One region of the Streptomyces sp. Rer75 genome, then DNA from elsewhere that is predicted to be linked to it. Evidence: riboswitches for the same ligand, from Rfam matches in the RefSeq annotation. Region 1 holds a riboswitch; the other holds the start of a gene.
What was found. A riboswitch is a leader RNA that binds a small molecule or an ion and turns the genes downstream of it on or off. The one in region 1 is predicted to bind S-adenosylmethionine.

Region 1 (15,047 bases):
CGACGATGGCCGGGAGGTTCTCGAAGCCCGGGGCGCGGCCCGCCTCCCGCTCGTCCACCGGGGCCGGACGGAACCGCGTGCCCTTGCGCACCGCGAGGAGTCCGACCCCCGACGGGCCGCCCCACTTGTGGGCGCTCGCGGTGAGCAGCGACCAGCGGCCCTGCACCGGGCCCCAGCCCAGCGACTGGGCCGCGTCCACCAGCAGCGGTACGCCGTCCGCCGCGCAGGCCTCCGCCGCCTCGGCCACCGGCTGCACGGTGCCGACCTCGTGGTTGGCGGACTGGAGGCAGGCCAGCGCGATGTCGTCGGGCGCCTCGCGCAGGGCCGCCGCGTAACGCTCGGGCGCGACCCGTCCCGTACGGTCCACCGGGACCTCGGCGACCGTGCCGCCGGACGCCTCGTGCGCCGCCGCGGCCTGGAACACCGCGGAGTGCTCCACGGCGGAGACGATCAGCCGCCGCCCGGCCCGCCGGCGCCCGGCGAGCGCTCCGGCGATGCCGTCGTGCAGGGCGCGGGTCCCCGAGGGGGTGAAGGCCAGCTCGTCCGGGCGGCAGCCCACGGCCTCGGCGGCCGTCTCCCGCGCGGCGTCCAGCAGCAGCCGGGCGCGCCGCCCCTCGCGGTAGAGCCGGGCCGGGTCGGCCCACCCCTCGTCGAGGGCGGCGAGCAGCGCCTGCCGGGCCACGGGGTGCAGAGGTGCGGACGAGGCCGCGTCGAAATAGGGCACATAAGGAACGCTAGCCGCTGTGCCCGGCGCACGGCTCATGGCAAGAACCCGACGCCCGGCTCATGACAAAAACGCGGACGTGCCACGCACGGGCGTACGGCGTGCCGACGCGCGGCATCACACGAACGGGGCGGTGCCCGCACCACCTTTACCCCGGCTGTTCCCCGGCCACACCCCGCACCGCCCGCGGGCCCGGAAAACGCTGGCGGAGCAGGTCATTCCGTTGGGATTCCCCGGTGTTCCGGCGGCGACGCCACCCCTTCGGGGAGGGGTCCGGCGCGTTGGGCACCCTCCCCGCGCAGCGCCAAATGGCGTCCAGTAGGGTTTGGTCCGCATAAACATCCAAACCCCTGCCCGCACCGGGCCGGCGACCGACCAGATGACGGCCGCGGCCGACCGCGCGGGCGAGACTCTCGGGAAGGCGCTACGTGAGTCCCAACGGCTCCGACCGCTCGTCGCGGCGCCCGGTGCGGCGGAAGCTGCTGCAGGCGCTGTCCGCGGGCTTGGTCCTGGCGACCGCCACCGGTTGCACATCCAAGGACTTCCCCCGCCTCGGATTGCCCACCCCGGCTACAGAGGAGGCGCCGCGGATCCTCTCCCTGTGGCAGGGCTCGTGGGCAGCAGCGCTCGCCGTGGGCGTGCTGGTCTGGGGCCTGATCCTGTGGTCGGTCGTCCTCCACCGCAGGGCCAGGACCAGGATCGAGGTCCCGGTACAGGTCCGGTACAACATGCCCCTCGAGGCACTGTTCACCGTGGTCCCGATCATCATCGTCTCGGTGCTGTTCTACTTCACCGCGCGCGATGAGAACGCCCTCCTCAAGACCTCCAAGAAGCCCGATCACGTGGTCAACGTCGTTGGCTACCAGTGGAGCTGGGGCTTCAACTACATGGAGAACGTCGACGGGAACGCGGCCAGCCCCAAGGCGACGCCGAAGGAGGTGTCGTCCATCCCCGACAAGATGCTCGACACCGCTCCCAAGGGCGCCGAGGGCGTCTACGAGGCCGGCACCCCCGGTGATCGGAATCCGCAGAACGGCAACCCGGGCCCGACCCTGTGGCTGCCCAAGGGTGAGTCCGTCGAGTTCATCCTGACCTCCCGCGATGTCATCCACTCGTTCTGGGTGGTCCCCTTCCTGATGAAGATGGACGTCATCCCGGGCCACACCAACCGGTTCGAGGTCACCCCGAACCGCGAGGGCACCTTCAAGGGCAAGTGCGCCGAGCTGTGCGGTGTCGACCACTCCCGCATGCTCTTCAACGTCAAGGTCGTTTCCCCGGAGCGCTACCAGCAGCACCTGAAGGACCTGGCGAAGAAGGGCCAGACGGGATACATCCCGGCGGGCATTGCGCAGACGGACCCCGCCAAGAACGCGGAGACCAAGACACAGTGAGCATCCTCAACGAACCCCAGGGTGCCGACGCAACCGCCTCGTACGAGGATGAGTTGCCGGTGCGCCGCAAGCAGCCCGGCAATGTCGTCGTCAAGTGGCTGACCACCACGGACCACAAGACGATCGGCACGCTCTACCTGGTCACGTCGTTCGCGTTCTTCTGCATCGGCGGACTGATGGCGCTCTTCATGCGCGCCGAGCTGGCCCGTCCGGGCACGCAGATCATGTCGAACGAGCAGTTCAACCAGGCGTTCACCATGCATGGCACGATCATGCTGCTGATGTTCGCCACCCCGCTGTTCGCGGGCTTCACGAACTGGATCATGCCGCTCCAGATCGGCGCGCCCGACGTGGCGTTCCCGCGGCTGAACATGTTCGCGTACTGGCTGTACCTCTTCGGCTCGCTCATCGCGGTGGGCGGCTTCCTGACCCCGCAGGGCGCGGCCGACTTCGGCTGGTTCGCGTACTCGCCGCTGTCGGACGCGGTCCGCTCGCCGGGCGTCGGCGCCGACATGTGGATCATGGGTCTGGCCTTCTCCGGCTTCGGCACGATCCTCGGTGCGGTCAACTTCATCACCACGATCATCTGCATGCGCGCTCCCGGCATGACGATGTTCCGCATGCCGATCTTCACCTGGAACGTGCTGCTGACCGCCGTCCTGGTGCTGCTCGCCTTCCCGGTGCTGGCCGCCGCGCTGTTCGCCCTGGAGGCGGACCGTAAATTCGGGGCGCATGTCTTCGACGCGGCCAATGGCGGGGCGTTGTTGTGGCAACACCTCTTCTGGTTCTTCGGACACCCAGAGGTGTACATCATCGCGCTGCCGTTCTTCGGGATCATCTCCGAGGTCATCCCGGTCTTCTCGCGCAAGCCGATGTTCGGTTACTTCACCCTGGTCGCCGCGACGATCTCCATCGCGGGTCTGTCCGTGACCGTGTGGGCACACCACATGTACGTCACCGGCGGGGTGCTACTGCCGTTCTTCTCCTTCATGACGTTCCTGATCGCGGTCCCGACCGGTATCAAGTTCTTCAACTGGATCGGCACGATGTGGAAGGGCTCGCTGAGCTTCGAGACCCCGATGCTCTGGGCGATCGGCTTCCTCATCACCTTCACCTTCGGTGGTCTCACCGGCGTCATCCTGGCGTCGCCGCCGATGGACTTCCACGTCTCCGACTCGTACTTCGTGGTGGCCCACTTCCACTACGTGGTCTTCGGCACCGTGGTCTTCGCGATGTTCTCCGGCTTCCACTTCTGGTGGCCGAAGATGACCGGCAAGATGCTGGACGAGAAGCTCGGCAAGATCACCTTCTGGACGCTGTTCATCGGCTTCCACGGCACCTTCCTGGTGCAGCACTGGCTGGGTGCCGAGGGCATGCCGCGCCGGTACGCCGACTACCTGGCGGCCGACGGCTTCACCGCGCTGAACACGATCTCCACGATCAGCTCGTTCCTGCTCGGCCTGTCGATACTGCCGTTCCTCTACAACGTCTGGAAGACGGCCAAGTACGGCAAGAAGATCGAGGTCGACGACCCGTGGGGCTACGGCCGCTCGCTGGAGTGGGCGACCTCCTGCCCGCCGCCGCGGCACAACTTCCTCACCCTGCCGCGGATCCGTTCCGAATCCCCGGCATTCGACCTGCACCACCCCGAGATCGCGGCGCTCGACCAGCTCGAGCACCAGGGTGCGGCCGACCAGGACAAGGCCCTCGCGGGTGGTAAGGAGGCCGACAAGTGAAGGTCCAAGGCCGGATGTTCATCTGGCTCGCCGTCTTCATCCTGGTGATGGCGATCGTCTACGGCGTGTGGTCGAAGGAGCCCGCCGGTACCACGGCGCTGTTCCTCGCCTTCGGGCTGAGCATCATGATCGGCTTCTACCTGGCGTTCACCGCGCGCCGGGTGGATGTCGGAGCGCAGGACAACAAGGACGCGGACGTCGCGGACGACGCCGGTGAGCTGGGCTTCTTCTCCCCGCACAGCTGGCAGCCGCTGTCCCTGGCCGTCGGTGGCGCCCTGGCCTTCATGGGTGTCGTCTTCGGCTGGTGGCTGCTGTTCTTCTCCGCCCCGATCATCATGGTCGGCCTCTTCGGGTGGGTCTTCGAGTACTACCGCGGCGAGAACCAGAACCAGTAGCTGTTCCCGAACGGGGCCCGACACCACTCAGGTGCCGGGCCCCATTCGTGTGCCGGTACCCGGATGCCACGCTCGGCGCGCCGTCCGCCGCGGGCGTCCATAGCGTGAGCGCATGAACCACACACCTCGATCTCCTCGAACCCGGGCGGTGCTCTCCAGTGCCCTGCTGGTGGCGTCGCTGATAGCGGGTCTCAGCGGATGCGGGGGCCCCTCCTCGGACCCGCTGTCCGCCAAGCCGTACGACGCCGCCGACCAGATCTCCTTCAGCGGTGAGAGCGGCGCGCGCGACGCCGATCCGGACCGGCCGCTCCAAGTGACCGCCAAGGGCGACGACGGCCGGATCACGGACGTCACCGCCACCGACGCGGCGGGCCGGTACGTACGGGGCGAACTGACGCCGGACGGCAGCCGGTGGCGCTCCACCGTGCCGCTGGCGGCGGGCGCCCACTACACGCTGCGGGTGTCCACGGAGGACTCGGGCGGCGCGCCGGGCCGCCGTACGATCGACTTCACCACCAGCTCCAAGCGCAAGCTGCTGAAGGTCACCTTCGGGCCGAAGTCGGGCGAGTACGGGGTGGGCCAGCCGGTCACCGCCAAGCTGAGCCGCCCGGTGAAGGACCCCTCGGCCCGGGCCGTGGTCGAGCGGGGCCTGAAGGTCGACTCGGAGCCCGCGGTGGACGGCGTCTGGCACTGGGTGAACAGCAAGGAGCTGCACTACCGCCCGGCCGAGTACTGGCCCGCGCACGCCACCGTCAAGGTCCGCTCCAACCTCAAGGGCATCAGGGTCGGCGGCGGGCTCTACGGCGGTGACGCCAAGCCGCTGCGGATCACCACCGGCGACCGGATCGAGGCCCTGACCGACTCCGGGACCCACCAGATGACGGTGCGGCGCAACGGGCAGGTGATCCGGACCATCCCGATCACGACCGGTATGCCCGGGTTCGACACCCGTAACGGCACCAAGGTGATCCTCGCCAAGGAGTCGGCGGTGCGGATGACGGGCGCCAGCATCGGCCTCGGCGCCGGTTCCTACGATCTGATGGTCTACTGGGCCGCCCGGGTCACCCAGAGTGGTGAATACGTCCACGCCGCGCCCTGGTCCACGGGCTCGCAGGGGTACGCCAACGTCAGCCACGGCTGCACCGGCATGTCCACCGAGAACGCCCGGTGGTTCTTCAACACCGTGCACCTCGGCGACCTCGTCACGGTCGTCAACAGCAACGGGGACGACATGGCCGCGTTCGGCAACGGCTACGGCGACTGGAACATGGCCTGGACCGACTGGCGTCAGGGCAGCGCCCTCGCCGCCGGTCAGCGGGACGGCAGCACCCCGGCCGACTCGGCCCGGCTCCGCCCCATGGCATGACCGCGTGACACCGCACCGAGTGCGGTCAGGCGCCCACCGCGAGCCGCTTGCGGAGCAGCCCGGCCAGCGCGTCCGTCAGGGCCACCGGGTCCACCGGATGCGTCACCGCGGCCTCCGCGCGGCTCCAGGTGGCCAGCCAGGCGTCCTGCGGGCGGCCGATGAGCAGCACCACCGGCGGGCACTGGAAGATCTCGTCCTTGATCTGCCGGCAGACGCCCATTCCGCCCGCGGGCGCCGTCTCGCCGTCGAGCACGCAGACGTCGATCCCGCCGTCCTCCAGCGCCTCCAGGACGGCCGGGAGCGTCGCGCACTCCACGAACTCCACCGGAGGCAGATCGGCGGCGGGCCGGCGACCGGTCGCGAGCCGCACCTGTTCGCGGGTGTTCGCGTCGTCGCTGTAGACCAGCACCGTGGCGGTCGGCCGCATCGTTTCCTCCGCATCAGCCAAGGGGACTACCGGGCTCCTGCGGCGGATGTTACTCCCGTACAGCCTTCCGGAGGAGGGGGCGAACCGATCTCTCCCTCCTTCGAGGGATCGCCCGGAACAGCCGCGACGAGCAGCATCGATGCCCTTGACACCGTCCTGGACACTCCGAACGGCACCCCCGGGAGTGAGGGCCGGATAAGCGACCGACATAATGTCGGTCGTGGCGACAGCAACGACAGTAGAAACCGGGCACGCGCACCCGTCGGTCAACCGGCCGAACCTCACCAGCGTCGGAACCATCATCTGGTTGAGTTCCGAGCTGATGTTCTTCGCGGCCCTCTTCGCGATGTACTTCACCCTGCGATCGGTGACCGGAGCCGAGCACTGGAAGGAAATGGCGTCCGCGCTGAACTTCCCGTTCTCGGCGACGAACACCACGATCCTCGTGCTCTCCTCCCTCACCTGCCAGCTCGGTGTCTTCGCTGCCGAGCGTGGCGACGTGAGGAAGCTGCGCTCCTGGTTCGTGATCACCTTCATCATGGGCGCGATCTTCATCGGCGGTCAGATCTTCGAGTACACCGAGCTGGTCAAGAAGGACGGGCTTTCGCTCTCCTCCGACCCGTACGGCTCGGTGTTCTACCTGACCACCGGTTTCCACGGACTGCACGTGACGGGCGGACTCATCGCCTTCCTGCTGGTCCTGGGGAGGACGTACGCGGCCAAGAGGTTCACCCACCAGCAGGCGACGGCGGCCATCGTCGTGTCCTACTACTGGCACTTCGTCGATGTCGTCTGGATCGGCCTCTTCGCCACGATCTACATGATCAAGTAAGCCGGTCACCGCGACCGGAAGCACGTCCTTAAAGCATCGACGCAGAAGATCCTGACACCGGGGTAATCCGTGAAAAAGCTCTCCGCACGACGGCGCCATCCGCTGGCTGCGCTCGTCGTCCTACTCTTCGCGCTGGCGGTCACTGGGGGGCTGTACGCCGCGTTCTCGCCGAGCGAGGCGAAGGCCGATGACAGCTCCGCCCAGTCCCTCGCCATCGAGGAGGGCAAGAAGCTCTATTCCGTCGGCTGCGCCAGCTGCCACGGTACGGGCGGTCAGGGGACCACTGACGGCCCGAGTCTGGTAGGCGTCGGCTCGGCCGCCGTCGACTTCCAGGTCGGTACCGGCCGGATGCCCGCCCAGCAGCCGGGCGCCCAGGTGCCGAAGAAGAAGAAGGTCTACACGGACGCCGAGACCGAGCAGCTGGCCGCGTACATCTCCTCGCTCGGCGCCGGGCCGGTGACGCCCACCAAGAGCCAGTACAGCACCGACGGCGCGGATGTCGCGAAGGGCGGAGAGCTCTTCCGTACGAACTGCGCGCAGTGCCACAACTTCGCCGGCAAGGGTGGTGCCCTCACCAACGGCAAGTACGCGCCGTCCCTCGAGGGCGTGAGCAAGAAGCATCTGTACGAGGCCATGCAGACCGGCCCGCAGAACATGCCCTCCTTCCCCGACACCGTGATGCCGGAGAAGAACAAGCAGGACATCATCGCGTACCTCGACACGGTCAACAGCGACAAGTCCAAGACCCCCGGTGGCCTGGAGCTCGGCGGGCTGGGCCCGGTCAGTGAGGGCCTCTTCGCCTGGGTCTTCGGCATGGGCGCGCTGATCGTCCTCACCATCTGGGTCGCCGCCCGGACCGCAAAGGCCAAGAAGTCATGAGTAGCCACGAGATTTCAGAAGCAGAAGAGAAGCTGCCCGCGGAGCGGGCGGAGGGCGGCGCGACCGTAGTCGCGGAAGACCCGTTCGCCGACCCGGGGCTGCCCCCGCACGAGCACCGTCAGCAGGACATCGACGAGCGGGCCGCCCAGCGGTCCGAGCGCACCGTCGCCCTGATGTTCACGGTCTCGATGCTGGCGACGATCGCCTTCATCGCCTCCTACGTGGCGCTGCCGGTCGACAAGTACATCTACGTCTTCCCGATCGGCCACATCAGCGCGCTGAACTTCGCGCTGGGCGTCACCCTCGGCATCGCGCTGTTCTGCATCGGCGCCGGTGCGGTCCACTGGGCCCGCACCCTGATGTCCGACGTGGAGATCGCCGACGAGCGCCACGCCATCGAGGCCAGCCCCGAGGTCAAGGCCAAGGTCCTCGACGACTTCCGGGCGGGTGCCAAGGAGTCCGGCTTCGGCCGCCGCAAGCTCGCCCGCAACACCCTCTTCGGCGCGCTCGCCCTGGTGCCGCTCTCCGGCGTCGTGCTGCTGCGCGACCTCGGCCCGATGCCGGGCACCAAGCTCCGGCACACCAGCTGGGGCAAGGGCAAGCGGCTCATGAACTACAACACCATGCAGCCGCTGCGGCCCGAGGACATCTCCGTGGGCTCCCTCACCTTCGCCATGCCCGAGGGCATGACCGAGGAGGACCACGACTTCCAGACCGAGATCGCCAAGGCCGCCCTGATGCTGGTCCGGCTCCAGCCGGAGAACATCAAGGACAAGCGCGAGCTGGACTGGTCGCACGAGGGCATCGTCGCCTTCTCGAAGATCTGCACCCACGTCGGCTGCCCGATCAACCTGTACGAGCAGCAGACCCACCACGTCCTGTGCCCCTGCCACCAGTCGACGTTCGACCTCTCCGACGGTGGCCGAGTGATCTTCGGTCCGGCCGGTCACGCACTGCCCCAGCTGCGGATCAGGGCCAATGACCAGGGGTACCTCGAAGCCATGGGCGACTTCTCGGAGCCCGTCGGTCCTGCTTACTGGGAGCGCGGATGAGTACTGCAACAGACACGGGCACGCCGCGGCGCGGCAAAGCGCCCGCGGGCGAGCGCGTCGCCGACTGGGCCGACGGCCGGCTGGGCATCTACAGCCTGGCCCGGGCCAACATGCGCAAGATCTTCCCGGACCACTGGTCCTTCATGCTGGGCGAGGTCGCGCTCTACAGCTTCATCATCATCATCCTCACGGGTGTGTACCTGACGCTGTTCTTCCACCCCAGCATGGAAGAGGTCGTGTACCACGGCCCGTACGTCCCGATGCAGGGCGTCCGGATGTCCGAGGCGTTCGCCTCGACGCTCGACATCAGCTTCGAGGTGCGCGGCGGTCTGCTGATCCGGCAGATCCACCACTGGGCCGCGCTGGTCTTCCTCTGCGCGATGTTCGTGCACATGATGCGCGTCTTCTTCACCGGCGCGTTCCGCAAGCCGCGTGAGATCAACTGGCTGTTCGGCTTCCTGCTGTTCTTCCTCGGCATGCTGACCGGCTTCACCGGCTACTCGCTCCCCGACGACCTGCTCTCCGGCACCGGTCTGCGGTTCATCGAGGGCGTGTTCCTGTCGATCCCGGTCGTCGGCACCTATATCTCGATGTTCGTGTTCGGCGGCGAGTTCCCGGGCATGGATCTCATCCCGAGGCTCTACCCGGTCCACGTCCTGCTGCTGCCGGGCATCATGCTCGGCCTGCTGGTGGCGCACCTGATCCTGGTCTTCTACCACAAGCACACGCAGTACCCCGGGGCCGGAAAGACCAACAAGAACGTCGTCGGCATGCCCCTGCTGCCGGTCTACATGGCCAAGGCGGGCGGCTTCTTCTTCCTGGTGTTCGGCGTCATCGCCGTCATCTCCGCGATCGCCACGATCAACCCGATCTGGACCATCGGCCCCTACCGGCCCGACCAGGTCTCCACCGGCGCCCAGCCCGACTGGTACATGGGCTTCGCCGAGGGTCTGGTCCGTGTGATGCCCGGCTGGGAGATCACCGCCTGGGGCCACACGCTCGTCCTGGGCGTGTTCATCCCGATCGTGCTCTTCCCGCTGGTCCTCTTCGCGATCGGCCTCTACCCCTTCATCGAGGGCTGGATCACCGGCGACAAGCGCGAGCACCACATCCTGGACCGCCCGCGCAACGCCCCGACCCGTACGGCCTTCGGTGTCGCCTGGCTGACCGCGTACTTCGTGATGCTGGTCGGTGGTGGCAACGACCTGTGGGCCACCCACTTCCAGCTGTCGATCAACTCGATCACCTGGTTCGTGCGGATCGGCTTCTTCGTCGGCCCGGTCCTCGCGTTCATCGCCACCAAGCGGATCTGCCTCGGCCTCCAGCGCCGCGACAAGGAGAAGGTGCTGCACGGTCGCGAGACCGGCATCATCAAGCGCCTGCCGCACGGTGAGTTCATCGAGGTGCACGAGCCGCTCACGCAGGAGCAGCTGCACGTGCTCACCCAGCACGAGCAGCCGAAGGCGTACGAGATCGGCCCCGAGGTCGACGAGAACGGCGTCCGCCGCAAGGTCACGGCGTCGCAGAAGCTGCGGGCCAGGCTGTCCAAGACGTACTACGGCAAGGACGCCTTCATCCCGAAGCCGACTTCCGAGGAGTACAAGGAGATCACCAGCGGCCACGGCCACCACTGATCTCTTCCGTCGTCTGACGCCACCGACCGGGGCCCCGGCCCGGACCTCACGGTCCGGACCGGGGCCCCGGTCGTGGTTATGAACGTCCTCCGCGCCGATAGGCTTGGGCTGATCGAGCGCTGATCGAGCCATGAGACATTTCAGGAGCGGACCATGGACGTTGTGACCCCAGCCGGAGGCGACAGCACCGCGACGGCCCGCACCTGGCCGGACGTGCTCAGCTCCCTCCTCGGTGGCCAGGACCTCAGCGCCGACGACACCGCCTGGGCCATGGACCGCATCATGCGCGGCGAGGCCACCGACGCCCAGATCGCCGGGTTCGCGGTCGCGCTGCGGGCCAAGGGCGAGACCGTCGCCGAGCTGTCCGGCCTCGTCCGTGCCATGTACGGGCACGCCAAGACGATCGAGGTGCCCGGGCCGACCGTCGACATCGTTGGCACGGGCGGCGACCGCGCCAAGACCGTCAACATCTCGACCATGTCCGCTCTGGTGGCGGCCGGTGCGGGCGCGCGCGTGGTCAAGCACGGCAACCGCGCCTCGTCCTCCGCGAGCGGGGCCTCCGACGTCCTGGAGAAGCTCGGCGTCAACCTGGACCTGAGCCCGGCGCGGGTGGCCGAGATCGCCGAGGAAGCGGGCATCACCATGTGCTTCGCGGTCAAGTTCCACCCGTCGCTGCGACACGTCGCGGCGGCCCGCCGCGAGCTGGGCATCGCCACCCCGTTCAACTTCCTCGGCCCGCTCACCAACCCGGCCCGGGTCCGCTGCCAGGTCACGGGCGTCGCCGACGCCCGGATGGCGCCGATCATGGCCGGGGTGCTGGCCGAGCGCGGCTCCTCGGCGCTGGTCTTCCGGGGCGACGACGGCCTGGACGAGCTGACCGTCACCGCGACCTCCCAGGTGTGGGTGGTGCGGGACGGCACGGTCCGCCGGGAGACCTTCGACCCGCGCGACATCGGCTTCGACCTGGCCCCGGTGGAGGCGCTGCGCGGCGCCGACGCCTCGCACAACGCGGACGTGGCCCGCCGCCTTCTGGCCGGCGAGACGGGCCCGGTCCGGGACGCGGTCCTGCTGAACACCGCCGCGGCTCTGGCGACCCTGGACTGGGACCGCGAGCCCTCCGACACCCCGCTGACGGCCCGCATCGCGGCGGGCGTCACCCGAGCCGCCGAGTCGATCGACTCGGGCGCGGCGAGGGAGTCCCTGGAACGGTGGGTGCGGGCGAGCAACGCGTAGCGGGCGCGCGGGGTTTCGTCGCCGGGTGCGGCCCGGTGGCCGGGTTGTGCCCACCCGTTCCGCCCTGCGGAACGATTGCCCACAACCAGGTAGACCTGCCCAGCCCTCGCCCCGGCGCCCTGGCCCTGTACACCCCCGTCCCTTGGGGCTACACCCCCGACCCTCTGGGCGTACCCCCGTCCCTCCGGGCGTACAAACCAGCCCTTCCGGGCGTACAACCCAGCCCCTCCGGCGTTTGAGGAGCGGGGGTGCAGGGGGCGGAGCCCCCGCAGCGGGGTCCAGGGGCGGAGCCCCGGCGGGGGGCCGGGGGTATCCCCCGGTTTCGGGAAGGGGCGGGGTGGGGGATCGTCCAGCATGCGGACGCGCGGTGGCCACCGCGGAGCGGCATGGCATAATCCCCCCAGGTCACGAGCGACAGCGACTTCGGCCCCGGCCCGCTGTCCGGCAACCCTCCGTCCGTGGCGGGGTGCCCCGGGTGATGACCAGGCCGCACGCAGCGAGGCGTGCGGCAAGCGCGGACCCCTCGCACTAGGGGTCCTGGTGGTCGAGGGAGTTCTTCCGTGACGCAGCGAATGCGCTAGGGCCGTAGCGCCCCGTTTTCCCCCAGCTCCGCGCGGAGCCCACCGTGCACCGTGCGTTGAGCGAGTTTCCGCATGCTCGCAAACCCATCGGGAGAATTCGCCATGTCCGCATGCCCTTCTGCTGTCGAGACCTCCGCCCCGCTCGCCGTCCTCGGCAGTGATGTCACCGTGCCCCTGGTCACCGGCGGTGAGGTGACCTACGCCGCGCTCGACTACGCGGCCAGCGCGCCCGCCCTGCGGCGGGTGTGGGACGACGTCGCCGCGTACGCCCCGTACTACGGGAGCGTCCACCGCGGGGCGGGTTATCTGTCGCAGTTGTCGACGGATCTGTTCGAGACGAGCCGCAGGGACGTCGCGGCGTTTCTGGGGTGCCGGGAGGACGACCAGGTGGTCTTCACCCGCTCGACCACCGACTCGCTCAACCTGCTGGCCGCCGCGCTGCCCACCGGCGCGGAGGTGTTCGTGTTCGAGACCGAGCACCACGCCTCGCTGCTGCCGTGGGAGCAGCGGGAGGACACCCGGGTGACCTGCCTGAGCGCGCCGCGCTCGCCGCGGGAGGCCGTGGAGACGCTGGAGAAGGCGCTGGCGGGGCGGGACGGGGGCCCGGCGCTGGTGTGCGTGACGGGTGCGTCGAATGTGACGGGCGAGCTGTGGCCGGTGCGGGAGCTGGCCGCGGCGGCGCATGCGCGGGGCGCCCGTATCGTGCTGGACGCCGCGCAGCTGGCCCCGCACCACCCGGTGGACATCGCGGAGGCGGACGTGGACTGGGTGGCGTTCTCGGGGCACAAGCTGTACGCGCCGTTCGGGGCGGGCGTCCTGGCGGGCCGGGCCGACTGGCTGCGCGAGGCGCGGCCGTACCTGGCGGGCGGCGGCGCGAGCCGCAAGGTCGCGCGGCGGGACGACGGCGGGGTGGAGGTCGAGTGGCACACCACCGCGGCGCGGCACGAGGCCGGTTCGCCGAACGTGATCGGGGTGTACGCGATCGCCTCGGCGTGCAAGGCGCTGTCCGAGGCCGGGTTCGACGGCCTGGTGGCGCGGGAGCGGCAGCTGATCGCGAAGGTGCGGGAGGGGCTGGCGGAGGTGCCCCAGGTACGGCTGCTGTCGCTGTTCGGCGACGACGCGCCGCGCGTGGGTGTGCTGTCGTTCGTGGTGGAGGGCTGGAACAGCTCGCACTTCGCGGCGGCGCTGTCCGCGGAGTACGGGATCGGCGTACGGGACGGGCTGTTCTGCGCGCATCCGCTGGTGCGGACCCTGCTGGGCAGCGAGCCCGGCGACCCGGGGGAGTGCGGCGCGCCCGAGGCCGCCCCGGGGGAGCGCTCCCTGAACGCGATCCGCGTCAGCTTCGGCGCGGGCACTCCGGACGAGCACGTGGAGCGCTTCGTCCGGGCGGTGAAGGAGCTGGTCCGGGACGGCGCGAAGTGGGACTACCGCACGGAGGACGGCCGCTGCGTCCCCGCCCGCTAGTCAGCTGTCGAGGCCGATGGCGAAGGCGGCTTCCAGGTCGTGCTGGGAGTAGGTGCGGAACGCGATGTGGGTCTCGGTGGAGGCCACGCCGGGGACCTTGGAGATCTGGCCCGGGATGATGTCCGCGAGGTCGTCGTGCTGGGCCACCCGCACCATGGCGATCAGATCGTGCGCCCCGGTGACCGAGTAGACCTCGCTCACGCCCTCGATCGCGGCGATCTTCTCGGCGATCTCCGGGATCCGGTCCACGCTGGTCTTGATGAGCACGATCGAAGTGATCACGGCTGGCTTTCTCCCTCGCTGGCCCTGGCTGCGCCGCCCACTCTATCCGGCCGCCCGAAGCGGGCCCACGCGTAGAGAAATCCCAGGGTGAAGCCCACGAGATGGGCGAGGTAGGCCACTCCGGGGCGGGCGTCGGCCTGGCGGGCGGCGAGCCATTGGAGGGTGACCCAGAAGATCAGTACGGCCCAGGCGGGGAAGCGCAGCGGGAGGAAGAACAGGAACGGGAACAGGCTGGTCACCCGGGCGCGCGGAAAGAGCCATAAAAAGGCGCCGAGGACGCCGGAAATGGCACCGGAGGCGCCGACCAGCGTCTGCGGCGAGGAGGCGTGGGCGGCTGCGTAGCCGAGGAGCGCGAGATAGCCGGTGACGAGGTAGAAGAGCGCGAAGTGCATACGCCCCATGCGCTCCTCGGTCATCGCCCCGAAGACGTAGAGGAACAGCATGTTGCCGAGGAGATGCAGCCAGTTGCCGTGGACGAAGAGCGCGGTCAGCGGGGTCAGCGGCTCGGCGGGGGTGCCGCTCCACAGGGCGCTGGGGACGACTCCCCAGCGCTCGAAGTACGAGGTCTGTGCCTGGAGGAGGTCCCCGCCGGAGCCGTAGCGGGGGTCGAGCCCGGAGGCCGGTCCGAGGACGAAGATCAGGCAGCAGGTGACGATGAGGGCGTACGTCATCACGGGACGGCCGGACCCCGCCGACTTCTCGATCATGGGCAGATCATCGCGTACCCGGCACAACCTGCACAGAGCGCCTCGCCGCCGCCCGGGGGCGGGGTACGGGCCCGACAACGCCCAGGGCTCAGGCCGTAGGGTTACAGGACGCCGATGAGCCCGAGTAGCGAGGACCCGACACCATGGCCGTTCCCACGCCGACAGCCGAGACCCGCTGGCGCTGCACGCTGTGCGGCAACCTCACCCGTTTCGATGTGACGCGCTCGACGAAGGCGGTCGAGTTCATCCACCTGGACCTGGCGGGGGAGCCTCGGGTCGAGGAGTGCGATGTGGTCAGTGAGACCATTGAGTCAGTGCGTTGTCGCTGGTGCAACGCGGTCGAC
Region 2 (15,047 bases), 1.8 Mb from region 1:
GACTGCGCGGCGACGAGATCCCAGGCGAGCAGCCCCGCGCCCAGGCAGCCCGCGGTGTCCCCGAGGGCCGCGGGGACGATGCGGGGGAGCGTCTGGAAGGTGATCCGCTCCTCGATCGCCGAGCGCAGCGGGGTGAACAGCGTCTCCCCGGCCTCGGCGAGCCCGCCGCCGATGATCAGCAGCTCGGGGTCCAGCAGGGTGAGGGCGGTCACCAGGCCGTCGGCGAGCGCGCCGGTCGCCTCCCGCCACACCGCCGCGGCCCGCGGGTCGCCGGACTCGACGGCCTTGGCGCAGTCGGCCGCGTCCGCGCCGGGCCCGCCGCCCGCCGCCGCCCAGGCCCGGCCCACCGCGGCGGCCGAGGCCAGCGTCTCCAGACAGCCGGACTGGCCGCAGCCGCACGGGGTGCCGCCGGGCCGTACGACGATGTGGCCGATCTCGCCGGAGTCGCCGTGGGCGCCCGGTTCGAGACGGCCCTCGATGCCGATGGCGCCCGCGATCCCGGTGCCCACCGACACGAACAGGAACCGGTCGGCGCCCCGGCCCGCCCCCAGCCGCCCCTCGGCCAGCCCGCCCGTCCGGACGTCGTGCCCGAGGGCGACCGGGGCGCCGCCCAGCCGCTCGGACAGCAGCGCGCGCAGCGGTACGTCGCGCCAGCCGAGGTTGGCGGCGAAGACGGCGACGCCGCGGTCCTGGTCCAGCACGCCGGGCACGCCGACCCCGGCGGCCGCGGCCGGTTCGCCGAACCGCCGCTCGCCGATGGCGCGCAGCTCGGCGGCGAAGTCGAGGATCGCGGCGACCACGGCCTCGGGTCCGTCTTCCCGCCCGGTGGGCCGCCTGGCCTCGTGCAGGAGTGTCCGGTCCGCCCCGACCAGGGCGGCCTTCATGCCGGTGCCGCCCACATCGAGGGCGATGACGTGTCTCACAGGGACAGTCTCCCGCGATCCACCACGAGAGGTCTAGTCCACTCGCCGGGTGGTTCTTCTTCGCAGGTAAGCGAGTTGTGACGACGTGACACATCCCACGTGAGGGTGTGCGATACGTCTGACCTGGCAAGGAGAGGTCCGATACCGAAGCGATACGCCCATGGTGTAGACCTTGTGGAGGTTTGCAAGGCAGACTCGCTCGACCTTCGCGAGAAGCATCGCGGAGGATGAATCAAGCCATAGGGTGGGAAAAGGCAGTGCAGCGGCGACGGTTCTTGAGTCTGACGACGGCTGGGGCCGCGACGGCGGTGGCGATGCCCGCGCTGTCCGCGTGCGGCAGCGATAGCTCCGGATCGGACGGGAACGTCCTGAAGGTGATCGCGGCGGACTACGGCGACAGCGCCGAGAACACCTCCCAGAAGTACTGGGACAAACTGGCCCGGGCCTTCGAGGCCAAGCACAGCGGCATCACGGTCGACGTCAAGGTCTACAGCTGGACCGAAGTCGACAAGAAGGTCGCCGACATGGTCAAGGACGGCGACAGCCCGGACATCGCGCAGATCGGCGCGTACGCCGACTACGCCGCCGCGGGCAAGCTCTACCGCGCCGACCAGATGCTCTCCATCCCCACCCAGGCCTCGTTCATCACCTCCATCGCCCAGGCGGGCGAGGTCAGCCGGGTGCTGTACGGGCTGCCCTTCGTCTCCAGCGCACGGCTGCTCTTCTACAACAAGAAGCTGTTCGACGAGGCGGGCATATCCTCCGCCCCCGAGAGCTGGGCGGACCTGAAGGACGCCGCGCAAGCGCTCAAGTCGGCCGGGGTGAAGATCCCCTACGGGCTACCGCTCGGCCCCGAGGAGTCGCAGGCCGAGGCCATGATCTGGATGCTCAGCGGCGGGGGCGGCTACACCGACTCCAACGGCAGCTACACCATCGACTCCACCGCCAACATCGAGACCTTCGAGTGGCTGCGGGACGAGCTGGTCGGCGCGGACCTCACCGGTCCGCGCTCCCCGGCCCGCACCAACCGCCAGGACGTCTTCAACGCCTTCACCCGCGGCGAGGTCGGCATGCTCAACGGTCACCCCACCCTGATGCAGCAGGCGTCCGGCCACGACATCGAATACGCCACCGCCCCGCTGCCCGGCCGCAAGGGCAAGTCCGCCTCCACGATGGGCGTCGCCGACTGGCTCATGGCCTTCAAGGCGAACGGCAAACGGAAGCAGATCGGGGAGTTCCTCGACTTCGTCTACCAGGAAAAGAACGTGCTGGACTTCGCCGACCAGTACGACCTGCTGCCCGTCACCACGGCCGTCTCCGCGACGATGCGCCACGAGCAGGAACACAAGAAGCTGTGGCGCTTCCTCGACCAGATGGACCAGGCCCACTTCTACCCCGCCGACAAGACCTCCTGGGCGAGCATCAGCAAGATGGTCAAGGAGAAGATCGGCTCGACGGTGACCAGGGGCGGCGACCCAGCGAGCGTCCTCGGCGAGATCCAGCGGGCGGCGGACGCCATGGAGACGGCCAACTCGTGACCGCCGAAGGACTCTCCGAACAGGACCTGGCCGTGCTCGCCGTCGAGCGCGGCGGCTGGCCGGGCCCGGGCGCCAAGGAACGGGCCATACGGGAGCGGCTCGGCATCACCCCGACCCGCTACTACCAGCTGCTCAACGCCCTGCTGGACGACCCCCGCGCGCTGGAACACGACCCGGTGACGATCAACCGGCTGCGCCGTCTGCGCGACGAGCGGCGCGACCGCCGCTGAGTTTTTTGGCGTCGTCCCCGGGTGGCCGACGCCGGTCGCCGGTACGGGTGCCGGTGGGCGGGGGCGGGTAGGGTCGCCGCATGGGCAGCCACCCCCTTCCCGTACCCGCCACCGCCGCCGGCCGCGAGGGCCTCGCCGCCCTCCTGGAACGGCCCGACCGGGCCGTCCTCGGGGTCGACTTCGACGGCACCCTCGCCGACATCGTCCCCGACCCCGACCAGGCCCGCGCCCACCCCGGCGCCGTCCCGGCCCTCGCCGCGCTGGGCCCCCGGCTGGGCTCCTTCGCGGTGATCACCGGCCGCCCGGCCGAAGTCGCCGTGCGCTACGGCGGCTTCGCGGACAGCGCCGCCCCGGCCAACCTCGTCGTCCTCGGCCTCTACGGCGCCGAGCGCTGGGACGCGTCCAGCCAGGCCGTCCAGACCCCCGAACCCCACCCGGGCATCGCCGCCGTCCGCGCCGAACTGCCGGGCGTCCTGGAGGCGAACGGCGCCTGGCACGGCACCTGGACCGAGGACAAGGGCCGCGCCGTCGCGGTCCACACCCGCCGCACCGAGAACCCCCAGGCCGCCTTCGACCAGCTCCGCGCCCCGCTCCAGGCACTGGCCGAGCGCCACGGCCTGATCGTCGAACCCGGCCGCCTGGTCCTGGAGCTGCGCCCGCCTGGCATGGACAAGGGCGTCGCCCTGCTGGAGTACGTCCGCGAGACCTCCGCGGGCGCGGTGCTCTACGCGGGCGACGACCTCGGCGACCTGGCCGCGTTCGCCGCCGTGGAGCGGTTGCGGAAGGAAGGCGTGCCGGGGCTGCTGGTGTGCAGCGGCAGCACGGAGGTGACGGCCCTGGCGGAGCGCGCGGACCTGGTGGTCGACGGCCCGGCGGGGGTTGTGGCCCTGCTGGAGGCCCTGGCCGCTGCGCTGCGCTGAGCCCCCACCCCACCCCTTCCCGAACCCAGGGGGCAGCCCCCCTGGACCCCCGGCCCGCCGGTCGGCGAAGCGACGCCGCGCCCCGCCGAGGCGCGGCAGCGCCGGAGCGGTGTCCGGGGAGCGGCGCCCTGCGAGCGGTGTCGGGGGCGGTGGGTTGAGAGTCCCCCACCCCGCCCCTTCCCGAACCCAGGGGGCACCCCCCTGGACCCCCGCCGCCGATGGGCGATGTGCCGCCGCTCGGCTACGAGGCGCGTGAGCGCGCCCGGGGCGGTGCCCGCAGGGCCGACCCCGCAGGCCGTGCACGGCTACGGCGGTGCCCCGGGGCCGGGTCCGGAGCGGTGCCGCGGCGACGGGAGGCGCGGGCCCGGCGCCCGGGACGGGCCGGGGCGCTGAGGCTGCGGGGCGGTGCTCGGGCCGGTGCGCCCGGGGCGGAGCCCGGTGAGCGGCGCCCGGGGCGGTGCGCCCGGACGGGCCGGGGTGGAGCCCGCGGGCGGTGCCGCGGTGTCGGGGTGGCGCGGGCTCGGCGGTTCGCCCCGGCGGTGCCCCGCCCACGCCCGCAGCGGTTCAGGGCGGAGCCCGGTGAGGGTCGGGGTCCGGGGCGGAGCCCCGGTTTCGGGGAGGGGCGGGGTGGGGGGCTCTAGTCCGCTTGCAGGGCCCGTAGCTGGGTCAGGAACCAGTCGCGGGGTGGGAGGGCTGTGGCTGCCGCGGCCAGGCGCTTCGTGCGGTCCGCACGCTCGGCGTCCGGGGTTCGCAGGGCCTCGTCCAGCGCGCGGGCCGTGCCCTCCACGTCGTACGGGTTCACCGTCACCGCGTCCGCGCCCAGCTCCTCGTACGCCCCCGCCTCCCGCGACAGCACCAGCGCGCAGCCGCGCTCGGAGACGACCGGCACCTCCTTGGCGACCAAGTTCATCCCGTCCCGGATCGGGTTGACGAGTGCCACGTCGGCCAGCCGGTAGGCGGCCAGCGAGCGCGCGAAGTCGTCCTTCACGTGGAGCACGACCGGTTGCCAGCCCTCCGTTCCGTACTCCGCGTTGATCTCCTCGGCGAGCACCCGCACCCGCTCGGTGTAGTCGCGGTAGACGGTCAGGTCCTGGCGTGACGGATAGGCGAAGGCCACGTGGACCACGCGCTCGCGCCACTCGGGGTGGGTCTCCAGGAGGCGGCGGTAGGCGAGCAGCCCGCGCACGATGTTCTTGGACAGTTCGGTGCGATCCACCCGGACGATCGTTTTCCGGCCCGGTCCGATCTGCTCGCGCAGCGCCGCCAGCCGCTCGTCCACGTCGGCCGCCCGCGACCGCTCGCGCAGGAAGTCGGCATCGGCGCCGAGGCCGTGCACCCCGAGCCGGGTCTCCCGGCCCTCGAACCGGACGGCGGCCGCGGAGCCGTCCGGCCCCCGGACGACCTCCGCGCCCAGCACCGCCGCACAGCAGTCGGCGAACGCGGCGGCCCAGCGCCCGGTGAGGAAGGCGGCGCGGTCGCCGCCGAGGATGCCGCGCAGCACGCCCGCCGCGACGTCGTCCGGCAGCAGCCGGTAGTAGTCCGGGGGTGCCCAGGGGGTGTGGGAGAAGTGGCCGATCCGCAGGTCGGGGCGGCGGGCCCGGAGCAGCCCGGGGACCAGCGCCAGGTGGTAGTCCTGCACCAGCACGATCGCGCCGTCGGCCGCCTCCTGGGCGAGCGCGTCGGCGAAGGCCGCGTTGTACGCCTCGTACGCCGCCCACTGGGCGCGGAACTCCGCGTCGAAGACCGGCTCGACCGGGGTCTGGTAGAGCAGGTGGTGGACGAACCACAGGACCGAGTTCGCGACGCCGTTGTACGCCGCGGCGAAGACGTCCGGCGCGATGTCCAGCATCCGCACCTGCTGCCCACCGGTGTGGTCCGCGTCCAGGTGTCCGGCCCCGGCGCGGCGCGCCGCCTCGCGGTCGCCGTCGCCGAGCGCGGCGCACACCCAGACCGCGCCCGCGTCGGGCCCGATCGCGCTCAGCCCGGAGACCAGCCCGCCGCCCCCGCGCTTGGGGGTGAGCGAACCGTCCTCGCCCAGCGCGTACGAGACCGGACCGCGGTTGGACGCGACGAGGATCGGTGCGCTGCGTTCAACGGCCATGTCGCGAGCCTAGCCATCGGGCACCGCGCGCAAACGTACGTACGGTTTCTTGCCCCCGTGAGAGCTATGCCGCAGAGCTATGCCGCCCGCCGCTCCGCGTACTCCGGGATCTCGATCATCGGCGGCCGTTCCTCCGTGTCCACCGCCGTCGTCCGCGGCTCGAAGCCGTTCTCGCCGCGCTCGAACTGGGTCAGCCGCGGCCGCACCAGATGGCCGCGGGCCAGCCGCAGCTGCGCGGTGCGGTAGATCGCGGCGGCCATCCGGCCGAGCGCCTTGCCGTCCTGGTGGCGGTGTTTGCGCACGCCGATGTCGACCTGGGCGAGGGCGTCGAGCCCGACCGTGTGCAGCGAGTCGACCAGCAGGCCCAGCTCGACCCCGTACCCGACGGGGAACGGCAGCCGCTCCAGGAGCGAGCGCCGGGCCGCGTACTCGCCGCCCAGCGGCTGGACGAATCCGGCGAGCTGCGGCCAGTGCAGGTTGAGCAGCGGCCGCGCGACCAGTTCGGTGACCCGTCCGCCCTGTCCGGCGGTGTCCCGCAGCGGCCGGTCGTACATGCCCTTGACCAGCTGCACCCCGGGGTCGGTGAGCAGCGGTCCGACGATGCCGGAGACGAAGCGCGCGTCGAATTCGCGCAGGTCGGCGTCGATGAAGCAGACGATGTCGCCGCTGGTCGCCAGCAGCGACCGCCACAGCACCTCGCCCTTGCCGGGCAGCGCGGGCAGCCGGGGCAGCAGCGCGTCGCGGTGCACCACGGTCGCCCCGGCCGCGGCCGCGACCTCGGCGGTGCGGTCCGTGGAGCCGGAGTCCAGCACCACCAGCTCGTCGACGAGCGGCACGGCCTCGGTCATCAGCTCGCGGCGGATCGCGGCGGCGATCTCGCCGACGGTCGCCTCCTCGTTCAGCGCGGGCAGTATGACGCTGACGCTCGTCGCCGTGTGGCGCTTCGCGGCCAGCAGGCGGTCCAGCGGACGGTCGTCGGCCGACCAGGAGCGGTGCTCCAGCCAGCGCTCCACCTCATCCAGCACCTGTTTTGTCTCCCTGCTGTGATCGCTCGGCGTGATCGTTGTGATCCATCTCGCGGTTCGGACGGCTAGCTCAACCATCCGGGCCGTCGGTTACAGTCTTGAACAACGCACGTGACCTTCGTATGTCGGGGGCTCGGTGCGGACAAACGCCCCGGGTCCGGCCCGGCGGCCATACCGCTCATCCAGAGGGGCAGAGGGAACGGCCCGTTGAAGCCCCGGCAACCCTCCAGCTGGTCTCGCGTCCTGTAGCGAGGCTCCCAGCTCGGGAAGGTGCCAATTCCGTCTCGTGGCGAAATGCGTCCCGAGGAAGATGAGGAGAAAGGGCCTCGCCTCCATGGCTGTGCAATCCGTCGAAAGCTCAACCACGTCCGCTGCCGCTTTCGGCCCCGCCGTCGCCCTGTCCTGCCGCGAGTGTGGTGAGCGCTTCGACCTCGGCCCGATCTTCGCGTGCGGGTCGTGTTTCGGGCCGCTGGAGGTGGCGTACGAGCTGCCCGGCGGCGACCCGGAGGGGCTGCGCAAGCAGATCGAGGCCGGTCCCGACAACATCTGGCGCTATGCGCCGCTGCTGCCCGTCCCCGCCGACGTGGCCGCGCTCCCCAGCCTGAGCCCGGGCTTCACCCAGCTCGTCAAGGCCGACCGGCTCGCCCGCGAGCTGGGCGTCACCGGCGAGCTGCACGTCAAGGACGACTCCGGCAACCCGACCCACTCCTTCAAGGACCGGGTCGTCGCCATCGCCGTCCAGGCGGCCCGCACCTTCGGCTTCACCACCCTGTCCTGCTCCTCCACCGGCAACCTGGCCGGTGCGGTGGGCGCCGCGGCGGCCCGCGCGGGCTTCCGCTCGTGCGTCTTCATCCCGCACGACCTGGAGGCGGGCAAGGTCGTCATGGCCGCCGTCTACGGCGGTGACCTGGTCGGCATCGAGGGCAACTACGACGACGTCAACCGCTTCTGTAGCGAGCTGATCGGCGACCCGGCGGGCGAGGGCTGGGGCTTCGTCAACGTCAACCTGCGGCCGTACTACGGCGAGGGCTCCAAGACCCTGGCGTACGAGATCTGCGAGCAGCTCGGCTGGCGGCTGCCGGACCAGATCGTCGTCCCGATCGCCTCCGGCTCCCAGCTCACCAAGATCGACAAGGGGCTCAAGGAGCTGATCGAGCTCGGTCTGGTCGAGGACAAGCCGTACAAGATCTTCGGCGCCCAGGCCGAGGGCTGCTCCCCGGTCTCCACCGCCTTCAAGGCGGGCCACGACGTGGTACGCCCGCAGAAGCCGAACACCATCGCCAAGTCGCTGGCCATCGGCAACCCGGCGGACGGCCCGTACGTCCTCGACATCGCGCGCCGCACCGGCGGGGCGGTGGAGGACGTCACCGACGAGCAGGTGGTCGACGCGATCAAGCTGCTCGCCCGCACCGAGGGGATCTTCGCGGAGACCGCGGGCGGCGTGACCGTCGGCGTGACCAAGAAGCTGATCGAGGACGGGCTGCTCGACCCGTCCCTGACGACCGTCGTCCTCAACACCGGCGACGGCCTCAAGACCCTCGACGCGGTGGCCCCCACCACGGGCCCCTCCGCCATCATCCGCCCCACCCTTGACTCGTTCCGAGAGGCTGGCCTCGCATGAGCGTCAACGTCCGAATCCCGACCATCCTGCGTACCTACACCGGCGGCCAGGCCGAGGTCAGTGCCGAGGGTGCGACCCTCGCCGAGGTTCTGGCGGACCTGGAGAAGAACCACGCGGGCATCTCCGCGCGCGTCCTGGACGACACCGGCAAGCTGCGCCGCTTCGTGAACGTCTACGTCAACGACGACGACGTGCGGTTCGCCGAGGGCCTGGCCACGGCCACGCCGGACGGCGCCGGGGTGTCGATCATCCCCGCGGTCGCGGGTGGCTGCTGACGCCCCATCACCCCGCTCACCTCTGGAAATCGCCTCGTCCGGGAAGAACCGGACGGGGCGATTCCGTGTGTGGAATCGCGATACAGTTGCCCCGCTTCCCCGTCGGGCGCGGGCTACCTCATCGGCCCCGGCGCCGGAACCGCATATGAGAACTCGTCAACTTGTGCGCAAAGTGTGTGCGCGATTTGTCGGGTTGGTACCCTATGTCCGGTCGGGTTTGCCCGAACTTCACAGGACTTCTCCACTTTTAACCGATCGGCCGTGCCCAGAATTCTCGTCCAATTGACCTGTTGCAGAGGGCGTTGGGACGGATACATTCAGCGGCGGTCGACGCGTTCCGGCGCACACCCCCCTCGACTCGGGGGGTGAGGTCTGACCCGGGTCCGCGGAGTGCGGTCCTGCGCAAGGGCCAGCAATAGGGGAGTTAGGAATGGCTCAGGGCACCGTCAAGTGGTTCAACGCGGAGAAGGGGTACGGCTTCATCGCGGTCGACGGTGGTGCGGACGTATTCGTCCACTACAGTGCGATCCAGATGGACGGTTACCGCACCCTCGAGGAAGGCCAGCGGGTCGAGTTCGAGATCTCGCAGGGCCAGAAGGGCCCGCAGGCGGACATGGTCCGCGTGGCCGTAGGCTGACGCGCCGAACGCGACGCAGCTGACTGAAGTAGCCGGAGGGCCCGTACCCCGCGAGGGGGCGGGCCCTCTGGCATGCCGCGGGTCCCCTTCCCCGGGGCCCCGCCCCACGCCTCTCTTGACGCCCGTCGGGCGCTTGCACTCTCATGGGGCGAGTGCTAATTATTGCGTTAGCACTCTGAAGGTGAGAGTGACAGAAGGATCGGGTCGGTGAGGCTCGCCGGCGCCGCGCGGGGCAAGGAACCGCACGGCAGGCAGGCCGTCCGTCGCGGGCGCCAGGCGCGGTCCGGAGCAATCCACCCCGTCTTGGGAGGACCACTTCACATGGCCAAGATCATCGCGTTCGACGAGGAGGCGCGGCGCGGCCTCGAGCGCGGGATGAACCAGCTCGCCGACGCCGTCAAGGTCACCCTCGGCCCCAAGGGCCGTAACGTCGTCCTCGAGAAGAAGTGGGGCGCCCCCACGATCACCAACGATGGTGTGTCCATCGCCAAGGAGATCGAACTCGAGGACGCGTACGAGAAGATCGGCGCCGAGCTGGTCAAGGAGGTCGCGAAGAAGACGGACGACGTCGCCGGTGACGGCACGACGACCGCGACCGTCCTCGCCCAGGCGCTGGTCAAGGAGGGCCTGCGGAACGTTGCCGCGGGCGCCAACCCGATGGCCCTCAAGCGCGGCATCGAGAAGGCCGTCGAGGCCGTCTCCGCCCAGCTGCTCGAGCAGGCCAAGGACGTGGAGACCAAGGAGCAGATCGCCTCCACCGCCTCCATCTCCGCCGCCGACACCCAGATCGGCGAGCTGATCGCCGAGGCCATGGACAAGGTCGGCAAGGAAGGCGTCATCACCGTCGAGGAGTCGCAGACCTTCGGGCTCGAGCTCGAGCTCACCGAGGGCATGCGCTTCGACAAGGGCTACATCTCCCCGTACTTCGCGACGGACATGGAGCGTATGGAGGCGTCGCTCGACGACCCGTACATCCTGATCGTCAACTCGAAGATCACCAGCGTGAAGGACCTCCTCCCGCTGCTCGAGAAGGTCATGCAGTCCGGCAAGCCGCTGCTGATCATCGCCGAGGACATCGAGGGCGAGGCGCTGGCGACCCTGGTCGTCAACAAGATCCGTGGCACCTTCAAGTCCGTCGCCGTCAAGGCCCCGGGCTTCGGTGACCGCCGCAAGGCCATGCTCGGCGACATCGCCATCCTCACCGGTGGCACCGTCATCTCCGAGGAGGTCGGCCTCAAGCTGGAGAACGCGGGCATCGACCTGCTCGGCCGCGCCCGCAAGGTCACGGTCACCAAGGACGAGACCACCATCGTGGACGGCGCCGGCGACACCGACCAGGTGCAGGGCCGCGTCAACCAGATCCGCGCCGAGATCGAGTCCTCGGACTCGGACTACGACCGCGAGAAGCTCCAGGAGCGCCTGGCGAAGCTGGCCGGCGGCGTGGCCGTCATCAAGGCCGGTGCCGCGACCGAGGTCGAGCTGAAGGAGCGCAAGCACCGCATCGAGGACGCGGTGCGCAACGCCAAGGCCGCCGTCGAGGAGGGCATCGTCGCCGGTGGTGGCGTGGCCCTGCTCCAGACCGTCTCGGTGTTCGAGAAGCTGGAGCTCGAGGGCGACGAGGCCACCGGTGCCCAGGCCGTGCGCCTGGCCCTGGAGGCCCCGCTGAAGCAGATCGCCGTCAACGCCGGCCTCGAGGGCGGCGTCGTGGTGGAGAAGGTGCGCAACCTGACCCCGGGCCACGGCCTCAACGCCGCGACCGGTGAGTACATCGACCTCATCGCCGAGGGCATCATCGACCCGGCCAAGGTCACGCGCTCCGCGCTCCAGAACGCCGCGTCGATCGCCGCGCTGTTCCTCACCACCGAGGCCGTCATCGCCGACAAGCCCGAGAAGGCCGCTCCGGCGGGCGCCCCGGGCGGCATGCCGGGCGGTGACATGGACTTCTGATCGGCTTCGGCGCCCCGCGCGCCGGTCGGTCATACCGTCCACTGACGACGGCGGGGCGGCACCCTTTCTCCCAGGGGTGCCGCCCCGCCGCCGTGTTTCCGGGGTTTCGGGGCGCTACGCCCCGGCCGCTTCGAGGGCGGCCCGCAGATGGCCGTTCGCCTCGCCGAGCAGCTTCTCGGCGGTGGGCGCGTCCACGCCGCCGAGGATCGTGAGGATGGCGTTCTTGGCCTCCCAGTCGGTGGCCGTCAGCGCGCTCTCGATCTGCTCGTCCGTGGCGCCGGTCGCCAGAGAAACGATACGGCGCGTGCGCGCCCGCAGCTTCTCGTTCGAGGCGCGCACATCGACCATCAGATTCCCGAAGGTCTTGCCCAGCCGGATCATGGTGATGGTCGAGAACATGTTGAGCACGAGCTTCTGCGCCGTACCCGCCTTGAGCCGGGTGGAGCCGGTGAGCAGCTCCGGTCCGACGACGACCTCGATGCCGTGCTCGGCGGCCGCGGCGAGCGCCGAGCCCGTATTGCACGACAGCCCGACGGTGAGCGCCCCCCGGCGGCGGGCGTGCTCGACGGCGCCCACGGCGTACGGGGTGCGGCCGGAGGCCGAGACGCCCACGACCGTGTCCTGCGGGCCGACCCCGATCCGGTCCAGGTCCTCGGCGGCCAGCTCCGCGCTGTCCTCCGCGCCCTCCACGGACGACACCATGGCGGTCTCCCCGCCCGCGATCAGGCCGACCACCCGGTCCGGCCGGGCGTTGAAGGTGGGCGGGCACTCGCTCGCGTCGAGCACCCCGAGCCGCCCGGCGGTGCCCGCGCCCGCGTAGATCAGCCGCCCGCCGTCCGCCATGCGCGCGGCGATGCCGTCGATGGCGGCGGCGATCCGGGGGAGCTGGGCGGCGACGGCGGCGGGGACTCCGGCGTCCTCGGCGTTCATGATGCGGGCGATCTCGACGGTGTCGAGCCGGTCGATCTCGGCGAGTTCGGGGCGGAACGCCTCGGTGGTGAGGGTCTCCAGCTGGGCGCGGAGCTGTTGCTGCTGCTGTTGCTGCTGTTGCTCATCAGCGGCGGAAGTCATGGCGAAGCGGCTCTTCCCTACGTAAGCGTGACGGTGGGGGATGGCGGTGCGGGGCCTTGTCGCGTGCCCCGGCCTCAGCGGTGGCTGGGGCGGGGATCGTGCCGGTGCGCGAGGGCCTCGTACGAGGCGGACAGGGCGGGCGCCGCGCTCTCGTACGTGCGCTGCGCCACGCCTATGAACAGGCAGTCCACCACCAGCAGCTGGCTGGTGCGGCTGGACATGGCCGCCGGGCGCAGTTCGCTCTCGCGCGCGGTGGAGGTGGTGAGGACGAGGTCCGCGTACTGCGCGACCTCGCCGTCCGGGCGGCCGGTGATCGCGATGGTGGTCGCCCCGCGCTCGAAGGCGACGCGCAGCGGCTCGATGACGTCCGTCGTCCGCCCCGAATGGGTGATCGCGAGCGCGACGTCCCGGGAGTGCAGCTGGACGGCGTTGGTGATGGCCTGGTGCGGATCCGCGTGCGCGTGCGCGATCAGGCCGATCCGCAGCAGCTTCTGGACCAGGTCCTGGGCGACCAGATTGGACGCGCCGATGCCGTACACATCGATCCGGCGGGCGGCGGCGACCGCGGCGACCGCGGCCTCGACCTGGCCGGGGTCGAGCCCCGCGGCGGTGTCGGCCAGACACTGCTGCTCCTCCTGCGCGAGCTTGGCGATCACGTCGCCGATCGGGTCGTCGACCGCGATGTCCGCCGTGACGGCCGGTGCCCGGCCCGCCGCCTGCTGCGCGGCGAGCGCGGCGAGCGCGAGGCGCAGATCGCGGTATCCGGGGTAGCCGAGCAGCCGGGAGGTCCGGACGACGGTGGCCTCGCTGGTGCCGGTGCGCTCGGCGAGCCCGGTGACGGTGAGCGCCGCGCAGCCTGCCGGATCGCCCGCGACGGCCTCGGCGACGCGCTGCATCGAGCGGGTCATGGAGGGGCCCAGGGTCCGGACCTTCGCCGCGAGGGCGGAGGGAGCGGGCACGGCGGGATCGGTGAGGGGAGTGAAAGTTTCCTTCAACTTGCTACTCACGTCTGAAAACTATTTCCGGCCACGGGGCCCGTCAAGAGTGCGCGCGGCGGCGGTTCGCGGCGCGCGTCGGGCGGTGGAAGCGCGCTGGAAGGCGGCGCGACGAAGCAAAGGTGACAATGGGACCCATGAAGCTCGAACATGCACTGCACGCGGCACGGGCGCTCGTCCTGGCCGACCTCGCGGCGGGAGACGTCGCCCACGCCGACATCGTCTCGCTCGTCGAGGACGCCATCGCGCACCGCCGCTGGTGGGTCGAGCAATGGCCGGAAGGCGTGGCCTACGTCGCCGGTCTGGTCGCCCAGGACGTCCAGGATTCCCTGCTGGAACGCTACGGCCGCTGGCCCCTCTGCCCCGTCTGCACCCGGGGCGGCGACCTCCACGCCCTCGACGTGGAACCCGAACTGGGCCCCGACCCGCACTGGGTCTGCGGCAAGACGGCGGTCGCGGTGGCCCCCGTGGGTCGGCTCGGGACCACCCTCTGATGGCCGTACTGATCGATCCGCCCTCGTGGCCGGGCCACGGCCGCATGTGGTCACACCTGGTGAGCGACGTCTCGTACGACGAACTCCACGCCTTCGCCACCCGCATCGGCGCCCCGCGCCGCGGCTTCGACCGCGACCACTACGACGTCCCGAGCGACCTCTACGCACGGGCGGTGCGCGCGGGGGCGGAGGAGGTCGGCAGCAAGGAACTGCTGCGGCGGCTCACGGCGGCTGGCCTGCGCCGTCGCCGGGTGCCTGCGGCGCGCGGGCGTGGGGGCGGCGGGGGCTGAGGGCGCGCCCGCTGGGCGGGTGACGGCTGACTCAGCCGCGCCCAGCGGGCGGAACGGCCCGGCTCACGGCGTGGCGGAAGACGCCTCCGCCTCGCGCGCGGGCGTCGCCGTCGAGCCGCCGCCCGCGATCACGCGAGACGCCCCCTCCGTACGATGCAGCCGCGCCGCGAGGGCCGTCGTCACGATGCCCGCACCGGCCAGTGCGGCACCCGTCCAGGCCACCGCCGGATAGCCCCAGCCCGCGTTGATGACCAGGCCGCCGAGCCAGGGGCCCACCGTGTTGCCGATGTTGAACGCGGACGTCGTGGTCGCGCCCGCGAGCGTCGGGGCGGTGTTCGCGACGTTGAACATGCGGGCGTTGAGCGCGGGCGCGGTGAAGAAGGCCGTGAAGCCGAGCAGCAGCGCCAGGCCCACCGCCGCGATCGGGCTGTGCGCGGTCAGCGCCAGAACGCTCAGCACCACCGTCGAAGCGGTGATGCCGCCGTACATCGTCCCGAACAGGTGCGCGTCCGCGATCCGCCCGCCGACCGCCGTACCGATCAGCGCGCCGACCCCGAACAGCGCCAGCACCGTCGGCACCCAGCCCTCGTCCAGCCCCGCCACGTCCGTGAGCAGCGGCCCGAGGTACGAGAACAGGCAGAAGACCGCGCCCCCGCTCAGCGCGGTGGTGACCAGCGCGAGCCAGACCTGACGGTCCCGGTAGATGCCCAACTCGCCCCGCAGCCGCGGCCGGTCCTCCCCGGTCGGCACCTCCGTACGCGGTACGAGCGCGATCACCCCGATCAGCCCGAGCACCGACAGCCCGGCCACCGCCCAGAAGGCCGCTCGCCACCCGGCGTGCTGCCCGAGGAACGCCCCGGCCGGAACCCCCACGACGTTCGCGACGCTGAGCCCGCCGACCATCACCGCCATCGCCCGCGCCCGAGCGTTCACCGGCACCAACGACACGGCCACCGCCGCCCCCACGGCCCAGAACCCGG

Region 2: it holds a riboswitch for S-adenosylmethionine, as region 1 does, so the genes downstream of both, thrC (threonine synthase) here and HYQ63_RS11945 (aminotransferase class V-fold PLP-dependent enzyme) in region 1, are expected to answer to the same signal.

Annotation. Positions count from the first base shown of each region.
Region 1 covers NZ_CP058693.1:2,852,346-2,867,392, reverse strand. The annotation lists gene HYQ63_RS12000 (cysteine desulfurase/sulfurtransferase TusA family protein) at 1-724, opposite strand, end outside; gene coxB (cytochrome c oxidase subunit II) at 1,153-2,115, shown strand; gene ctaD (cytochrome c oxidase subunit I) at 2,112-3,851, shown strand; gene HYQ63_RS11985 (cytochrome c oxidase subunit 4) at 3,848-4,246, shown strand; gene HYQ63_RS11980 (Ig-like domain-containing protein) at 4,359-5,612, shown strand; gene HYQ63_RS11975 (hypothetical protein) at 5,638-6,039, opposite strand; gene HYQ63_RS11970 (heme-copper oxidase subunit III) at 6,251-6,871, shown strand; gene HYQ63_RS11965 (cytochrome c) at 6,941-7,750, shown strand; gene HYQ63_RS11960 (ubiquinol-cytochrome c reductase iron-sulfur subunit) at 7,747-8,802, shown strand; gene HYQ63_RS11955 (cytochrome bc complex cytochrome b subunit) at 8,799-10,436, shown strand; gene trpD (anthranilate phosphoribosyltransferase) at 10,590-11,669, shown strand; SAM riboswitch class IV at 12,073-12,190, shown strand; gene HYQ63_RS11945 (aminotransferase class V-fold PLP-dependent enzyme) at 12,353-13,714, shown strand; gene HYQ63_RS11940 (Lrp/AsnC family transcriptional regulator) at 13,715-13,996, opposite strand; gene HYQ63_RS11935 (rhomboid family intramembrane serine protease) at 13,993-14,703, opposite strand; gene HYQ63_RS11930 (hypothetical protein) at 14,847-15,047, shown strand, end outside.
Region 2 covers NZ_CP058693.1:4,675,893-4,690,939, reverse strand. The annotation lists gene HYQ63_RS19680 (ROK family protein) at 1-923, opposite strand, end outside; gene HYQ63_RS19675 (extracellular solute-binding protein) at 1,181-2,461, shown strand; gene HYQ63_RS19670 (DUF3263 domain-containing protein) at 2,458-2,691, shown strand; gene otsB (trehalose-phosphatase) at 2,772-3,611, shown strand; gene HYQ63_RS19660 (trehalose-6-phosphate synthase) at 4,249-5,712, opposite strand; gene HYQ63_RS19655 (glucosyl-3-phosphoglycerate synthase) at 5,790-6,737, opposite strand; SAM riboswitch class I at 6,913-7,054, shown strand; gene thrC (threonine synthase) at 7,072-8,358, shown strand; gene HYQ63_RS19645 (MoaD/ThiS family protein) at 8,355-8,633, shown strand; gene HYQ63_RS19640 (cold-shock protein) at 9,064-9,270, shown strand; gene groL (chaperonin GroEL) at 9,592-11,217, shown strand; gene murQ (N-acetylmuramic acid 6-phosphate etherase) at 11,332-12,288, opposite strand; gene HYQ63_RS19625 (MurR/RpiR family transcriptional regulator) at 12,363-13,295, opposite strand; gene HYQ63_RS19620 (hypothetical protein) at 13,421-13,777, shown strand; gene HYQ63_RS19615 (DUF4031 domain-containing protein) at 13,777-14,067, shown strand; gene HYQ63_RS19610 (Cmx/CmrA family chloramphenicol efflux MFS transporter) at 14,131-15,047, opposite strand, start outside.